3 regions of the Paenibacillus sp. FSL R5-0713 genome follow, and region 3 is predicted to be linked to each of the others. Evidence: riboswitches for the same ligand, from Rfam matches in the RefSeq annotation. Region 3 holds a riboswitch; each other region holds the start of a gene.
What was found. A riboswitch is a leader RNA that binds a small molecule or an ion and turns the genes downstream of it on or off. The one in region 3 is predicted to bind thiamine pyrophosphate.
Positions count from the first base shown of each region.

Region 1: another riboswitch for thiamine pyrophosphate. It lies ahead of MKZ12_RS04475 (ECF transporter S component); the one in region 3 lies ahead of MKZ12_RS02315 (ABC transporter substrate-binding protein).
Region 2: another riboswitch for thiamine pyrophosphate. It lies ahead of MKZ12_RS17570 (thiamine phosphate synthase); the one in region 3 lies ahead of MKZ12_RS02315 (ABC transporter substrate-binding protein).

Region 1 is NZ_CP150229.1:988,897-993,182, forward strand. It holds gene MKZ12_RS04465 (pectate lyase) at 338-1,006, shown strand; gene MKZ12_RS04470 (copper amine oxidase N-terminal domain-containing protein) at 1,195-2,148, opposite strand; TPP riboswitch at 2,315-2,425, shown strand; gene MKZ12_RS04475 (ECF transporter S component) at 2,692-3,285, shown strand; gene MKZ12_RS04480 (ABC transporter ATP-binding protein) at 3,286-4,286, shown strand, end outside.
Region 2 is NZ_CP150229.1:3,967,787-3,972,072, reverse strand. It holds gene MKZ12_RS17575 (ABC-F family ATP-binding cassette domain-containing protein) at 1-1,470, shown strand, start outside; TPP riboswitch at 1,557-1,666, shown strand; gene MKZ12_RS17570 (thiamine phosphate synthase) at 1,860-2,555, shown strand; gene thiO (glycine oxidase ThiO) at 2,570-3,805, shown strand; gene thiS (sulfur carrier protein ThiS) at 3,802-4,005, shown strand; gene MKZ12_RS17555 (thiazole synthase) at 4,008-4,286, shown strand, end outside.
Region 3 is NZ_CP150229.1:478,437-482,722, reverse strand. It holds gene MKZ12_RS02325 (hypothetical protein) at 1-10, opposite strand, end outside; gene MKZ12_RS02320 (phospholipase D family protein) at 218-1,618, opposite strand; TPP riboswitch at 1,856-1,968, shown strand; gene MKZ12_RS02315 (ABC transporter substrate-binding protein) at 2,188-3,228, shown strand; gene MKZ12_RS02310 (thiamine-binding protein) at 3,453-3,743, shown strand; gene MKZ12_RS02305 (ABC transporter permease) at 3,743-4,286, shown strand, end outside.

The sequences.
Region 1 (4,286 bases), 510 kb from region 3:
GCAAGCTGGAAGCCATTCAAGATCACACATTTGAAAGACAAATGTAGTGATCTTTCTTGTTTACTGGGGATTAAAGTCAGAGGTACTTACGTTACAAATGAGCATACCAGAGGTTGATATCAGCATATTGTTCAAAGATCCTGACTTGCAAAAAATGCCGATATGACAGTCATTATGCGATGTCAGGATATATCTGATCTAATGATTATTCTAGTTACCTTCCTTATTTGGTAGGATTAGGTTGTGAGTTGGGCAGAGGTGCACCTCTGGCGAACTTTCAGTACAAGCACAGGCTTGTACACGATCCATAACGAGAGAATAAGGGAGGAATAAAGTAATGAAAAAAATGTTGACGTTGTTGTTGTCTGCTGGTTTGGTTGCTTCCATATTTGGTGCGGTTCCCGCTGCTGCTGCGCCTACAGTTGTTAATTCAACGATTATTGTTCCAGCGGGCACGACTTATGACGGTCAAGGCAAAACATTTGTAGCCAATCCTTCCACATTGGGTGACGGGTCTCAAGCAGAGAATCAGAAACCGGTATTTCGTCTGGAGGCAGGGGCTACGCTCAAAAATGTAAATATCGGATACCCTGCTGCCGATGGTGTTCACTGTTATGGCAACTGTAATATATCAAATGTAGTCTGGGAGGATGTGGGTGAGGATGCACTCACATTGAAGTCGGCCGGAACGGTCAACATTACCGGCGGTGCGGCGTATAAGGCCTATGATAAAGTATTCCAGATCAATGCAGCCGGAACGATTAACATCAAAAATTTCCGTGCAGATGATATCGGCAAGCTGGTACGTCAAAATGGTGGAACGACCTTCGCAGTTAACATGACGCTGGATAACTCCAATATTTCCAATGTGAAAGATGCTATTATGCGTACAGATAGCAGTGTATCTCAAGGGAAAATTACGAATACCCGCTATTCCAAAGTGCCAACCCTGTTCAAGGGATTTGCTTCAGGTAAAACCAGTCAATCCGGCAATGTCCAATATTAAACGAGAGACTCAATCGCTGGAGTTGTTAAAAATATAAGCTCCACTTAATTGGAAGTAAGCCGGAATATAACGCCAAAAAAAGAGCGTCCCAAGGTCATTGTCACACTGACTTTGAGGAACGCTCTTTGTAATGCAGATGTCACCATAGTATAGTTCTGCTGAGTAATGTTTCATTGTGGAGGCACATATTATTTCTCTCCCGGAACCTCAACGATGACTTTGCCATGCTCGGGGGCAACGGAACCGCTATCCGTGGAGCCCAACTTGTTTATGACCTCATATGAGGTTTCTTCAAGCATGCGAGAGTACTTGAATGATACGAGTGTTTGACCTGCTACGGAAGGACGAGTTCCTGCTTCAGCAACGGCTTTGGTTTTAATAAAGAACAGGTCACCGATAGTTCCTGCATTATTGCTGATGTTGGCCTGCCATCGCAGCAGTGCACTTCCATTTTTAAGAACATAATAACTGACCAGATCGTTATCCTCCACAACGAAGAAACGATCTTTTTTGCCTTTTTCAAAAATGTATTTAATGGAGGAATCCACCGGACCCAGAGGGTTGCGAATATCCAGACGTGTTTGTCCGAGTTCAGAGAAGCGTGGCAGATGAAGTGCGGCTTCGCGCGCCACAGTCAGATCAGAACTGTTATATTCTTTTACAATCGTAGCATCGGTAGTGTAAATGTAGGCTTCCTTGGCCTTCTGATTCCACTGCACCTTCGTACCAAAAGCCTCACCAATGGCACGGAGCGGAAGCATCGCTTTACCATTCACCAGAATCGGGGCGGAAGACAATGTTGCATTTTGGTCATTTTTCTTCATTGTCTTGCTATTAGGTTTAAGGACATAATTATCGCTGCCTGTGCTAATGCTGATCTCTTTTGTTTTGTTATTGTAGCCAAACGTATAGTTGCCGAGGAATTGAAGCTCAGTCAATGCCACGTACATGGTCCCCTGCCGGATGACAACTTCATATTGAGCTTGAACATTGTTAATATAAGCTGTCGGTTTAGGTTCAGTTGCCGCGGCTTCCGCCACAGTGGATGAGAGTAAGGCAGGTGCCGTACCTGCGGTAAGTATCGAAGCGGCAAGGATCATTTTCCATGTTTTGAGCTGCCAAGCAGAGTTATACATTTTCATTACTATCAATCTCCCTTCTAGTATTTCAGACGGACTACATAACCTAAATGTTTCATATTATGGAAAGTGTACAATAGATATCCCCTGTTCATATACCCCAAATGAAGCATGGTGATACTTCTGGGGATTGCCACAAATACCCATCTGATGTACATTAGAAGCAATGAAATAAGTGAACCGGGAGCTCAATGAAGTTGGGCTGAGAGAGTGGCCTTGTGCCGCTGACCGTACATCTGATCTGGGTAATGCCAGCGTAGAGAACATGGATTTGCAATATGTAAGGGTGAAGTGTAGGAATGAACGTGGATGAACTACAGACCTTTTTGAACTGTGGTGGTGTATCTGCCATGGCGGAGAGGGATGGTTGATATTCCGTATTTTCGACATCCACCCAATACATCATTGTGAGGATTGTATACTGCGTGTTAGGCCTGCCCGGAACCGGGGAGGCTTTTTTTGTTTATTTTTAGAGGTTGTTCAACCAGTCTTTTTGAACACACACTTTTACAACCCCACAGGGGACAGAGGAAGGACGTAGAGAACATGGCAACAACAACAGGCAACAAACGATTGAAATTAACGGATATTCTGGTAACCATCGTAATCGCAGTGGTGTTTGGGGTGATTTACAAGATATGGGGACCTACGTATGACTTGATGAAACCATTCGGCGTTCATGCGGAGCAGATGATTTACGGCATGTGGTTTATGGCGGGCACGTTTGCATTTGTCATCATTCGTAAACCAGGCGTGGCTATCTTGGCCGAGGTTGCGGCTTCAACGGTAAGTGCTTTTCTGGGCAGTGAATGGGGCATGTCCACACTGGTGTATGGTCTGTTGCAAGGATTGGGAGCTGAGATCTTCTTCGCAGCATTCCTGTATCGTAAAACCAATCTGTTTGTCACTTGTCTTGCAGCCATTGGAGCCGCAGCGGCCTCGCTTTTGCTGGATTATCAGTATGGCTATATCGATTCACTCTCGGCCTGGAATTATACGTTATTCATCGGTTTCCGCTTCATCGGAAGCATCCTGATTGCAGGAGTGTTTGCTTATTATCTCGCCAAAGCTTTGGAACTGACTGGTGTAACACGTTCACTCAGACCGGTATCCAAACAGGATTATGAGGCGTTGGATTAGATGAGCGGAGAGGGGAATTCGCAGGCGGTAAGTGTGACGAATCTAAGATGCAAGTTCCCGGGAGAGAAAGCCTTGGTATTTCAAGGCTTGTCTCTTTCTGTGCGTCAAGGGGAGAAAGTGCTGCTGCTTGGACCAAGTGGCTCCGGTAAATCGACGTTATTACAAATCTTGAGCGGTCTGATACCTCGTTCGGTTGAAATTCCGATGAAATGTGATGATATTCAGGTTCCCGTCAAAGCAGGAGTGGTCTTTCAAGATCCGGATACCCAGTTCTGCATGTCCTTTACGGATGAAGAGATCGCATTTGTTCTGGAAAACCGAAGTATTCCGCGTGAAGAGATGCCTGCTCTGATTAAATATTATCTGAAACAAGTGGGGTTATCCTTGGAACAGAACCGTGTATTGATCCAGTCCATGTCTCAGGGGATGAAGCAACGTCTTGCGATTGCCTCGATGCTTGCCATGGACCCGGAGGTATTGTTTTTGGATGAACCCACGGCACTGTTAGATGATGAGGGGACTTCCCAGGTGTGGGATACCGTCAAACGGATCGCCAGTGATAAAACGATCATCATCGTTGAACACAAAATAAACGAGATTGTAGATATGGTCGACCGCATCATTGTCTTATCACCTGAAGGAAAGATTGTGGCGGATGGGCCAGCACAGCAGGTATTCACGGATGAACGGAGCAAGTTGAGGGATTATGGAATCTGGTATCCAGGCGTGTGGGAAGAGCATGAGCAGGAGAGGGTAACAAAAGAAGAAGAGGGAACTTATGGAGAGCTTCAAGCGTGTGAGAATCAGGGGATCTCAACCTTGGAAGCACAGCAGTCGTCTGGCTTATCTGATGCAACGGAGATTTTCCCCGTATCTCATGTATCATCCTTATCGCCTGTATCGTTAGCCGATCAGCCTGCACTGGACTTGCAGCAGTTCACTGGATGGCGTGGAAAAACACCTTTCATTCAGGTGGAACAGGCCAAGGTATGGCACGGAGA
Region 2 (4,286 bases), 3.3 Mb from region 3:
GCCGGAGAGCGTGTAGGACTTGTTGGTGCCAATGGTGTTGGTAAATCCACATTAATGAACATCCTTACCGGTAAATTGCTTAAAGACAGTGGAAAAGTGGAATGGACACCGAAGGTCCGTTATGGATATCTGGATCAGCACACAAAGCTTACGCCAGGCAAAACGATTCGTGATGTGCTTAAGGATGCTTTCCTTCCGTTGCTTGAATTGGAAAAAGAAATGATGAATATTACGGACCAGATGGCAGATGCAGATCCAGATAAGCTGGAGCAGTTGCTGGAAGAGATGGGCGATATTCAGGAACAACTGGAACAGGGCGACTTTTATCTGATTGACGTAAAAGTTGAAGAGATGGCCAATGGTCTTGGTTTGTCTGCAATTGGTCTTGATCGAGATGTCGCAGCTCTAAGTGGTGGACAGCGCACCAAGGTACTGCTTGCCAAGCTTCTGCTCGAAAAACCTACAGCTCTGTTACTGGATGAACCGACCAACTATCTGGATGTTGAGCATATTGAATGGCTGTCACGTTACCTGAAGGACTACCCGCACGCATTTCTCTTAATTTCCCATGACACGGAATTCATGAATGAAGTCGTAAATGTCATTTATCATTTGGAATTTGCCAAATTAACGAGATATGCAGCGAACTATAACAAGTTCCTGGAGATGGCTGATATGAATAAAGCCCAGCATATTGATGCATACGAGAAACAGCAAGAGTACATCAAGAAACAGGAAGATTTCATTCAGCGTAACAAGGCGCGGGCTTCAACTTCAGGTCGTGCGAAGAGCCGCGAGAAACAGCTGGACAAGATTGAACGTATTGATCGCCCGGATGAAGCGGCTAAACCAACGTTCAAATTCAAGGATGCCCGCGCGAGTAGCAAAACGGTCTTTGAGGGCATTGATTTTGAAATTGGATATACCTATCCTTTGCTGCCCAAAATGACGATGACGATTGAACGTGGTGAGAAAATTGCCATTGTAGGCTGTAATGGTGTGGGTAAATCGACACTGCTGAAAACCATCCTCGGGAAAATATCTCCACTGAGTGGAAAGACCTTTTTGGGAGATTATCTCGAAACGGCCTATTTTGAACAGGAGGTTCGTGCTGGAAATATCACGCCGATCGAGGATGTCTGGAATGAGTTCTCACATTTGACTCAGAATGAGGTCCGGGGTCATCTCGCTCGCTGCGGATTAAAGAATGAGCACATTACTCGTCCACTCAACATGCTGAGTGGTGGAGAACAAGCCAAGGTTCGTTTATGCAAACTCCTGATGCGCGAAAGCAACTGGATTTTATTCGATGAGCCGACAAACCATTTGGATGTCACTGCCAAAGCGGAGTTGCAGCGTGCCTTGCAAGAATTTAAGGGAACGGTGTTACTGGTATCTCATGAACCTGATTTTTACGAGGGTTGGGTCACCAAAACATGGAATGTCGAAGAATGGTCTGAGAAAAAATAGACGATTCAAGACCGTGTTTAGACCATGTTTAACAGAAATTACGGTGACAAAAAAATCCGTCTATGGTAACATAGGCTACAACTTCATATGAACACTAGGGGGGCCGCACGATGCGGCTGAGATGGAAGAATGCGATTCCGGACCCTTTGCACCTGATCTGGATCATACCAGCGTAGGGAAGTGGCGAGCGCGTTTCAGTGAATGACGTGAGCAAACGGCAACTCGAAAAGATTTCAACCGTCTGCTTAGCGAATTGAAACATGCAGTTGCGTGTATAACGTTATGGCTATAGGTCTACAGCTGTACTGCACGAAATGAACTGTATGCATCAGTCAGTGATCTGATCCTATAATTCATACGCAGCCACTCCCCTACGGGAGTGGCTTTTTTTGTGTTTTCATAGCATTCACGCCTGGAAGGAGAGGGAGGGTACCGCAATTTTTCATAAGCATGTTCACGAATCATTTGAATTGCATGTTGTATCTACGGGGGCAGGAGATCGAGCATCTTTTGTAAAAGCAGCCAAGGACGTTTGGCCATGGGTGGACTATATTCACATACGAGAGAAACAACTTACATGTCAAGACAAGATCGGCTGGGCTGAAAGTCTGCGTAATGTTAATATTCCATCTTGTCGCATCGTTATCAATGGTTCAGAACTGCCTTCACAGAATGATCTCTATGGCGGTGTTCATTGGGGGCAAGATGCGATACGTAAATACAACCCTGCTGTCATAAGCAAAATGCAGCGACTTCGTCTGGGTGTATCTGTTCATTCCATCGATGAGGCAAAAATCGCTGAAGAACAGGGAGCTGATTACCTTTTCTTTGGGCATGTCTTCGCGACCAACAGCAAGCCAGATCTAGAACCAAGAGGATTATATGCTCTTGATGAAGTATGCAGAGGTGTCTCCATTCCTGTCATCGCGATCGGAGGCATAGAGCCGGGAAATATTCAAGCGATTCGCGCTACAGGGGCACAGGGAGTTGCCGTGATCTCAAATGTATGGTCGAGCGATTCCCCGGATCGGGCAGCTGCATCACTAAGGCAGGCTATCGTTGCTACAGGAAGTCTAAGCCGGTGAAAGGAGATGAGAGGATGAATGAGATCGTAACGGGTCAGAACAGGAATCATTTCAGTCATCAACTGAACTCTGAAACGGAATCAAGAAGCAAAAGTTTAACTGATAATCCGGATAAGATTCATGCAGAAACCATTATTGTAGGCGGAGGTGTTGTTGGTTGTGCCATTGCGTATGAGCTTGCTTCCCGGGGACAGGATGTTTTGTTGCTGGAGCATTCCGCAATTGCGGGAGGCACTTCTTGCGCAGCGGCTGGAATGCTTGCGCCAGATAGTGAGGATTTTGCTCATCCTTTGATGGCTAAGCTTGGCAGGCAGAGTAGACAGTTACTTATTGAGCAACAAGTGCTAATGGATACCCTTAGTGGGGTAGAGGTTGGGCTGCAACGCCGTGGATTCTTGACCCCTTTTCGATCATACAGTGAATTAAACCGCTATAAGAACAATCGAAATTCCGGTTTGTCTGCTGATGAGGTGTGGTGGGATCGTTCGGTTGTGCAACAGGAGGCATCGTGGCTTAACAGAGATACATACGGAGCCTACTACAGGCCATACGAGAGTGAAATCCTTCCTGTCCATCTAACTAGGGCATATGCGGAATCTGCTCAAGCCATGGGAGCTCGGTTTATAGAGGACATACAGGGTATACGTGTACAAACAAACGAACACGGCGTGCAGGGGATCACCACATCGATCGGTGAGATAACGTGCAAACATGTCGTTATAGCGGCTGGATTACAGAGTGAAGCATTGATGAGACATGTGAATCTGAGCTTACCTGTGTGGTCGGTAAAAGGAGAAATAGCTGCCGTTCAGTTCTCAGATGAACATGCAGGGTACAGACCTGACAGAACGGTTTATGCAGAGGATGTCTATATTGTTCCCAAAGCCAATGGCGAAGTTTGGCTCGGGGCAACCAGTCTGCCGGGCAGAACGGATTTGAATGTTTCTGTACAGGGTGTTCAGAAGCTGCTAACAGCGGCTACCCACTGGGTACCCGGGATGAAAGAAGCGCAATTTAAGCGAGCGTGGGCAGGTGTAAGACCGGCAACGCCAGATGGGCTGCCTTATATAGGTGCATGCAAGAGTATACCTGGACTGTTCGCTGCCTTTGGGCATTACCGTAATGGTATTTTGCTAAGTGCGATAACAGGCAGGCTTATCGCGGAGTTAATCACTGGCAAAAGCTCAGAAGAACTCGGAATTGAAGTGCTGAATCCAGAGCGTTTGAACAGAAAGGGAGTGGTGCAGTGAATATCATTGTTAATGGACAACGGATGGAGATTGAAGACAGATTAAATCGTGTGGATAAACTGCTCCAATCGTTTGACCTGCAAGTCAAGACTGTAGTTGTCGAGCTGAACAGGCATATCTTAACGCGTGAGTATCACGAGTCAACGGCATTAAGAGAAGGCGATCGAATCGAGATTGTACATTTTGTAGGAGGCGGTTAATGATGTTGAACATTGGTAAATATACGTTTGAGTCCAGATTATTGCTCGGAACAGGCAAGTTTTCGGATTTTGAAGTGCAGAGTCAGGCTGTGGATGCTTCTGGAACGGAAGTTTTAACCTTTGCTGTTCGTCGTCTGAATCTTGAGGAACGTAACCAGAAGCATTTCCTGGATACATTGGATCTGGATAAATACACGCTTCTTCCGAATACGGCCGGGGCTTCCACTGCGGAAGAGGCAGTGCGGATCGCCGAGCTTGCGCGGGCTTCGGGACTTTGTGAT
Region 3 (4,286 bases):
AAGTCATCATCACCAGGACCATTCCTGTACACATCATTAAGCCGAAAATAATTTGTTCCTTCTTGCTCGTTGGCAATTCTCTCATCCTCTCTGTTTACCTTCGTAATTATAGAGATGATGACCCCCACCACATAAGTGAACATTCCGTGAACAAATCTGATTTTCAAGTTTTGATAAACCGGAGAAAAAGTTAAGCTCAAGAGAATACGATTTTTTTCTACAACATAAATTTCCAGAGAAAAGACAGTTTGGATAACGCTGTGATTGCTATTCGTTTGAAAATAGAGCCTTTCTGATTCGTAGATTCTGCTGGATGTTCATCTTTAACCGCAAGTGTACTATGTGCACGTTTGATATCCATAGCCTCTGTAAGTTGGTTGGCGAATGCAGAACCGGAAATGACCACAGCGGATTCGGTATTTAGGAAGGCAGATCTGGGATCAAGATTATACGAACCAACCATGCTGAGGTAATCATCCATGACAAATGATTTGCCGTGTATGGAATAAGGGCCTTCGTATTCATATATGGCCAGACTGGTATCAAGTAACCGTTCCTTAGAGCTTAAGTATCCCGCGAAAGCCAAAGGGTTAGGGGTCTGCTGGATTGAATTGGTTAGCATGACCCATTCTGCTTTTGGATTCATCGACAGATGTACTGCTTTCTCCATTTTTTTGGTGGGAATGGCATATGGCGTCTGAAGGTACACTTTCGAGTTTGCTTGATTGGCGAAATGAACAAATGTCCTCCACATGATCGGGTCTTTATACAGCCTTTTGATTGGATTGTGAATGAAAGCAACGTGGTCGGAATGAAGCGCTCCTTGAACCCATTCCTTTGGCAACACTTTAACAAAAGGATCGCTCTGATCTTGTGCTTCTTTATATAACTCAGCCAGTTGAGCCAGCTCTTTTAACCCTTTTGCATGATGCTGACGTTTTGCATGTTTTTCTGGTTTGGTGAATGGATGGTTCCATAACTGATCTAGATATTGTTTCATTTCAACAACCGTGCTGTTCGTATTATCGTTTGCATTGTAAACAAGGACATCGCGATCAAAAACATAGTCTTTTGGGGGTTGCAATGCCATATATTTATCACCAATATTTTGGCCGCCAATGATGCCATATGTGTTGTCGACAAGAAGGATCTTGTCATGCAGACGATTATGCCATGTCCATGGCATAAATAGGTGGAGTGGTTCATAATATCTTAATTCCACATTGGGATGAGCTGCAATGGCATCTGGAATATCACGCAATTCTCCGCGCATGCTGTGAAAAATCCCGTCTAAAATGATTCGAACTTGAACCCCCCGATCAGCCGCATCGAATAAAGCAGCAAAAAAAATCTGAGATGTTTTTCCTTTTTGAATGGAGTAATAGGCCAGGTCGATGCTTGTTTTTGCCTCTCGAATGGTCTGGATTCTCACCTGTCCCGATTGAAAGCCGTCCTCCAGGAGCATAACGCGATCTGTTGTACTTCCTTCTGTTAACGATTTTTGCATATCCGTATTTTCGATAGCAGATGGAGACGGAACCAAAAATAAAAGGTAGGCTGTGAAAAAAACGTAGGCACTATAACACAGAATCATTGCGATTATGGTTTTAAGGATCATTCAGTACTCCCCCATTTTTATGTAAAAGTATTTATTGGTATAGCAGTACTATCTCCTTTTGTACCTAAATTATGTTGTTTAAATGAATCAAGCTGCTCGGCTCAAGGCCAAACGATCAAAAACTAAAGCGGCTTAGAAGCAAATAGACGATGACCGGAAATCCGTTCCCATCCAGTTCCTGACTGGACACGACTGGGCCTCTGGCCTATAATTACACCTAGTAATGCCCGTAACTTCATAGTTTCCCAGGGGAGTCGGAATTGGCCGGCTGAGAGTGTATCCCACCAAGATACTAACCCTTAGACCTGATCTGGATCATGCCAGCGTAGGAATCGGAGTATATCGAAATGGCACAGCCCTATGGCTGAACGCCACCTCTCTAACGCCTGCACGCGTCCCGGATTACGGGGCGCTTTTTTAATGTTCTTTTATATAGCCAGAGAGCTAAAAAAAGTGACGTTATCCGGATCATAGCTGGTATAAATCTGTCGATTTATGCAAGAAGCTTGGATATGAAGCCAAGGAGTACCCGTGCCACTGGCCGGACATACCGAAGGAGAGAATCACAGATGAAATGGCGTAAAACAATGGGACTGTTGCTCTTATGTGTACTACTGGTGACTGTGGCCGCATGTGGCGGTAAAGAAGCTGCCCCGGCTGAACAGAACGGCAGCACGAATACGGAGAGCAGCAATGAAGGTGACAACGCAGCCCTCAAGGATGTTAAAGTGGTGCTCGACTGGACACCAAATACGAATCATACCGGCTTGTATGCGGCCGTAGATCAAGGTTTTTATAAGGCTGAAGGCTTGAATGTGGAGATTGTTCAGCCAGGTGCCGGCGGCGCCGATACGATGGTTGCTTCCAATGAAGTGCCATTTGGCGTAAGTTATCAGGAAAGTGTAACTCAAGCCCGTACACAAGGGGTTCCACTCGTCTCCATCGCAGCAGTTATTCAGCATAATACATCCGGATTTGCTGCTCCGGCAGATCGGAATATTAAATCACCGAAAGATTTTGAAGGCAAAACTTATGGCGGCTGGGGTTCCCCAGTGGAAGAAGCCGTGATGCAATCCATTATGGAAGGCGAAGGCGCCGACGTATCCAAAGTGAAAAACATTAACATGGGTGACGCTGACTTTTTCACCGCTGTAAAACGGGATATTGATTTCGCGTGGATTTTCTACGCTTGGACGGGGATTGAAGCTGAACTACGCGGAGAACCGATCGACATGTTATATGTGAAGGATTATTCAGATGCACTGGATTACTACACGCCTGTTCTCGTAACGAACGAGCAGACCATTCAGAACGACCCTGAGTTGGTGAAAGCATTCCTGAAAGCCACTTCAGAAGGATATCAATACGCAATTGATCATCCCGAAGAAGCAGCGAATATCCTGATCAAGGCCGTACCGGATCTGGACAAGGAATTGGTACTGGCAAGCCAGAAATGGCTGAGTCCGAAGTACACGGATGACGCCCCGCGCTGGGGAGAACAGAAACAGGAAGTGTGGCAGAACTACACCGACTGGATGTTTAGCAAAAAACTGCTGGATGAACAGGTTGACGTGAGCAAAGCATATACGAACGCGTTTTTACCCCAATAAAATATCTCATATAAAACGAACTTAATATTTACACGAGGACGGAGAGGACAGAAATAACGTGAAAAAGCGAAGCGGTCGCCTTTATCACCGGATTTTCCCTTTAGAGAAAGGGAATCAAAAAAATCTGGGGATAACAGCGATTGGAAGGTTATTCTGTCATCGAAGTGGCAAGTGTAACCGTTATTAGTTCATTTTATATATCACGAAAGGAGCCGTGATCTCTCATGGCAAGCACATTACTTAGCATTCAGGTTATTCCAAAAACGCCAAATGGCGAGAACTCATATCCTTATGTAGATCGCGCCATTGAAGTTATTCAGCAATCTGGCCTGAAATATCAGGTGAACGCGCTCGACACCACGATGGAAGGGGAACTGGAGGAACTGCTGGAGGTTGTCCGCAAAATGCACGAAGTACTCGTCGAGGCTGGCAGCCCAAGCATCATCTCCCAGATCAAAATCGCCCATAGCCCTACTGGCTTCAGCATGGATACCCTGACGGAGAAGTACCGCTAATGAATGCCTATTTCAAAAGTGTATGGCCGCCCTTCGTGGCGGTTATTCTCTTTATAGCGTTATGGCAGGGAGCTGTATCCCTGTTCCACATCGAGAAATGGATGCTGCCCGCACCGTCCGATATCGCCCGCGAAGCGGCATCCCAAGCGGAGCGACTGGGCATGCATGCCTCCGCAACCATTCAGTTAACCCTGATCGGATTCGCCGCTGGAACAGCGGTTGGATTACTGATTGCAATGGTGCTGCATTTGGTGCCTTTTCTCAAGTCAGCCCTGTATCCTTTACTTATTCTTAGTCAAAACATACCGACCATCGCGCTCGCACCGCTCCTGTTAATCTGGTTCGGATTCGGGCTGTTGCCCAAGCTGATTACCATCATATTAGTCTGCTTTTTCCCCGTTGCGGTGGCGGCCATGGACGGCTTGACCCGTACAGATGCAGCGATGATGAACTATATGCGCATGGCTGGTGCCAAACGTCGTCATATCTTCTGGAAGCTGGAACTACCCCATGCCCTGCCCTCCGTGTTCTCCGGTGTCAAAA